2 regions of the Streptomyces sp. HUAS TT11 genome follow, and region 1 is predicted to be linked to the other one. Evidence: riboswitches for the same ligand, from Rfam matches in the RefSeq annotation. Region 1 holds a riboswitch; the other holds the start of a gene.
What was found. Region 1 has a riboswitch for thiamine pyrophosphate ahead of ACSHXN_RS07240 (purine-cytosine permease family protein). Riboswitches for the same ligand answer to the same signal wherever they lie in the genome.
Positions count from the first base shown of each region.

Region 1 (2,193 bases):
GGTTCCGTTCGATCCACCTCCAGCTCGACGAGGTGGTGGCCACGGCGCGCTCCTGCTCGGACACCATGGCCGAACGCGCGGCCGCGCTCGGCGTCCCGCCGGACGGCAGGCCGGAGACCGTCGGCTCCGCCTAAGGCCTGCCGGGCGCGAAGGACGGCCGGCTGCGCGACACCGACGTCGTCCGGTTGATGGTCGAGTCGCCCGGGACGGCGATCGGACGCCTGCGCACCCGGATCGACGTGACCGGCGAACCGGACCCGGTCACCCAGGACCTGCTGATCGGGCTCACCGCGGAGCTGGAGAAGCAGCACTGGATGTTCGAGGCGGAGAACCGGCCGCGGGAGGACTGAGCGGACGGCACACCTACGGACACGAGCACGTACGGAGCGGACGGTGCCCGCGAGGGCGAGAGGAGTTCACGATGGCCGACGCCCTGGAGACGGACGCGCTGTGGGACGAGTTCCAGCGGGTGGTGAACATGACGTCCCAGGAACTCGCGGCCTGGCTGCGGGTCCAGGACGCCGACCGGGGAACGGGCACTCCCGGCCGGGCGGACGGCCCCACCGGCCCCCGCGTCGTCGCCATCCTGCAGAAGCGGCGCATGGACCTCACCGACGACGACATCCGGGTCATGCGCGAGGTGGTGGACCAGGTGACGCTCGAGCAGAACAGGTAGAGGGCTCGGCGACCGTCGCGGCGAAGGCCGCCGTGCCCCACCGGGACATCGGTCCGGGGACGCGGGCGAAACCCGCCGCGAACACCGAACCCGGCGCCCCGGCCCGGGCGTTGCCGGGGGCCGCTCGTCAGGTACGCGGTCCGGACCGTCCCGGGGCACGCCGCACGGGCGGGCCGCGGCGGCGTCACGCAGCGAGGCTCCGACCGGCCGCCACCGCATCCGGTGGCGGCCCTTCTGTATGGCACATCCGGCGGCTCGGGTTAGTCTTGCCGCCGTACCGGACACGGGGTGCCCCACCTGCGGGCTGAGATCACACCCGTTGAACCTGAACCAGTTCGTACTGGCGGAGGGATGTCTTTCATGCCATTGGCGCATGTCTCCGGCGGGCTGCCCGCCGACGGCCGGCGGACCGTCTTCGACGGGCGGATGCCCACCGCTCCCGGCGATCTCAGGGTCGAGGGACACGGCATCGAACCGGTCCCCGAGAGCAATCGCTACGGCGGCGCGGGCCGGCTGTTCACGGTGTGGTTCGCCCCCAATCTGACCATGACGGGTGTCTTCACGGGCACCATCGGCATCACGCTCGGCCTCGACTTCACCACGGCACTCCTCGCCGTCGTACTGGGCACGGTGCTCGGTGCAGTCCCCACGGCCTACCTCGGCACCTGGGGAAGCCGCACCGGTGCGGGCCAGCTCCCGCTCGCCCGGCTCGCGTTCGGACGCGCGGTGGTGCTGCCGGGAGCCCTGCAGTGGCTGTCCTCGGTCGCCTGGGACGCACTGATCGGCCTGTTCGGCGGGGACGCGCTTGCACGCCTGTGCGGCTGGCCGTTCTGGCTCGGGGTGCTGGTCATGATGCTGGGGCAGGGTGCGCTCGGGGTGCTCGGCTACGAGGCGATCCACCGTCTTCAGATCGTCATGACCTTCGTCCTCGCGGCCGCCTTCGCACTGATCGCCGTACGGATGCCGTCGGGCGTCCACCCCGCCCTGTCGGGCAGTGCACACGGTGCGGACCGGGCGGGCGCGTTCGTACTGACCAGCACCATCGCCCTGAGTCTGACCCTGTCCTGGGCCCCGTACGCCAGCGACTTCAGCCGATATCTGCCGCGCACCACGTCCCGGACCCGGATGTTCTGGTACACGCTGCTCGGTCTGGTCGTGTCGTTCATGGCCGTGCAGGTCCTCGGTCTGTGGGGCGCCTCGGCGCTCACCGACCAGACGGCCGCCGGGGTGGAGCAGTTGCTCGGCGGAGGCGCGCCGGGCGCGTTCGGACTGCTCGCGGTGGCGCTGGCGGCCCTGTGCAGCAACGCCATGAACGACTACAGCGGCTCACTGGCACTGCAGACCATCGGCCTGCGCATACCGCGCCCGGTGGCGGCCGCCCTTGCCGCCGCTCTCGGATTCCCGCTGGTGCTGTGGATGCACGCGGCCGACACCACCGCCCGCTTCCAGAACGTGCTGCTGTTCGTCGGCTACTGGATCCCCGGGTTCGTGGCGATCGTGGTCGTCGACTGGCTCGT
Region 1 is NZ_CP196184.1:1,550,960-1,553,152, forward strand. It holds partial or broken gene ACSHXN_RS07230 (Dps family protein) at 1-350, shown strand, start outside; partial or broken gene ACSHXN_RS07235 (DUF3140 domain-containing protein) at 422-658, shown strand; TPP riboswitch at 951-1,045, shown strand; gene ACSHXN_RS07240 (purine-cytosine permease family protein) at 1,037-2,193, shown strand, end outside.

Region 2 (2,193 bases), 5.1 Mb from region 1:
TTCCGCGCCGATCAGCGTCACCCGGCCCCCGAAGCCCTGTTCCCGCAGGGCGACCGCGGTCTGCACCCCTGCCATGCCCGCGCCCACGACGACCACCCGCCGTGCCGAATCGCTCCGCGCCTGCGTCTGCTCGCTCACTTGATCACCATAGTCTCGTGAAAGCTATCGCCTACCCGCAAAGGCGTTGCGTCATACCCGCGTGACCAGCGCCGTACTGCTCGTCGCCCGCCGTCACCCGGAATCGCCGGCCACCCCCGGACGGCCCACGGACGACCCCGTTCGGGCGTACTGAGCGGGCGCCGGCCTGTCGCTCGTCGATTCGCCGGCCGGAGCCACTTCGCCGCCCTCCCACGCCTGCTCACGGCACGCGGCGACGCCCGGTCAGGGCCCGACGACTCGATCCCCGACCCCGCAGACTGACTCCGGACCAGCCACCTCGGCCCGCGGACGACTGGATACGGGAGACGCCCAACGCCCGGACAAGTGCCGACACGCACCAGTGACGTCAGCCCGAGAACGCCACGGGCCGCCCGCACCGCCGCCCCGGCGACCGCCGTCCTGCTGTACGCCCTCGTGGTCGGCCTGGAAGTCGGCACCCCCGTGCACATCCCTGCGATCCTGGTTGCGCTCCCGCTCGTGGTCGCCCTGGCGTGCGGCCCCCCGATGATCATTGGCTCCGCCGTGGTGGCCGTCGCCACCCGCCGGGCCTTCCTGCCGATCGAACGCGGGCGCATCGACACCATGGCCGGAACCAGCGCGACGGTCCTCGCCATCACGCGGGCGAAGGCCGGTCCTTCGAGCGACGGGGCCGTGTGCGGAGGCTCCCTTACCGAGGCAAAGGGCAGCGGATAGGGTGGCCGACGTAAAGCACTCGCGGGAGCCCGGACGCACCGGGCTGAGAGGGAGGCTGGCGGCCTCCGACCGTACGAACCTGATCCGGGTCATGCCGGCGAAGGGAGGGGGCGTGACGCCCATGTCTCCTGCACCCACATCGGACGTCCTCGTGGTCGGGGGCGGAATCATCGGGCTGGTGACCGCCTGGCGGGCGGCCCGGCACGGGCTCTCCATCACCGTGGTGGATCCCGAGCCCGGCGGTGGTGCCGCCCAGGTGGCCGCCGGGATGCTCGCCGCCGTCACCGAACTGCACTACGGGGAGCAGACGCTGCTCGGCCTCAACCTCGAGTCCGCCCGTCGCTACCCCGACTTCGCCGACGAGCTCGCCGAGGCGTCCGGCCGGGACCTCGGCTACCGCCGGTGCGGCACGCTGGCGGTCGCGCTGGATGCCGACGACCGTGCCCACCTGCGGGAACTGCACGCACTGCAGCAGCGGTCCGGCCTCGCGGCGGAGTGGCTGAACGGACGCGAGTGCCGCCGCCTGGAGCCGATGCTCGCGCCCGGTGTGCGCGGCGGCCTGAGGGTGGACGGAGACCACCAGATCGACCCGCGCCGGCTGGCGGCGGCCCTGGTCGTCGCGTGCGAACGGGCCGGGGTCGTCTTCCACCGGACGTGGGCCGAACGGCTGACGGTGGTGCACGACCGCGCCGCAGGCGTCCGGACCTCCGGCGGGGACGACCTCTCCGCCGGGCAGGTGGTCCTCGCCGCGGGCAGCCTGAGCGGACGGCTCGCGGGTGTCCCGGACGAGGTCCTGCCACCCGTACGGCCGGTGAAGGGCCAGGTGCTGCGGCTGACCGTGCCCGAGCGGTACGCGCCGTTCCTGAGCCGTACCGTGCGTGCCGTCGTCCGCGGCAGCCACGTCTACCTGGTGCCGCGCGAGAACGGGGAGCTGGTCGTCGGCGCCACCAGCGAGGAGCTGGGCTGGGACACGACGGTCACCGCGGGCGGCGTCTACGAACTGCTGCGGGACGCGCACGAGCTGGTCCCCGGCATCACCGAGCTGCCACTCACCGAGACCCGTGCCGGTCTGCGTCCGGGTTCCCCGGACAACGCGCCGCTGCTCGGGCCCACCCGGCTGGACGGCCTGCTGCTGGCCACCGGGCACTATCGCAACGGCGTCCTGCTCACCCCCGTCACCGGCGACGTCATGGCCCACGTCCTGACCACGGGCGAGCTCCCCGACGAAGCCCGCCCCTTCACCCCCACGCGGTTCGCCGCGGCACTCACGGAGCAGCCCGCATGAACATCTCGGTCAACGGCGAGTCCCACCGGATCGCCCCCGACACCGCGCTCGACGCC
Region 2 is NZ_CP196184.1:6,613,258-6,615,450, reverse strand. It holds gene ACSHXN_RS29530 (NAD(P)/FAD-dependent oxidoreductase) at 1-138, opposite strand, end outside; gene ACSHXN_RS29525 (hypothetical protein) at 484-852, shown strand; TPP riboswitch at 864-975, shown strand; gene thiO (glycine oxidase ThiO) at 974-2,137, shown strand; gene thiS (sulfur carrier protein ThiS) at 2,134-2,193, shown strand, end outside.
Region 2: it holds a riboswitch for thiamine pyrophosphate, as region 1 does, so the genes downstream of both, thiO (glycine oxidase ThiO) here and ACSHXN_RS07240 (purine-cytosine permease family protein) in region 1, are expected to answer to the same signal.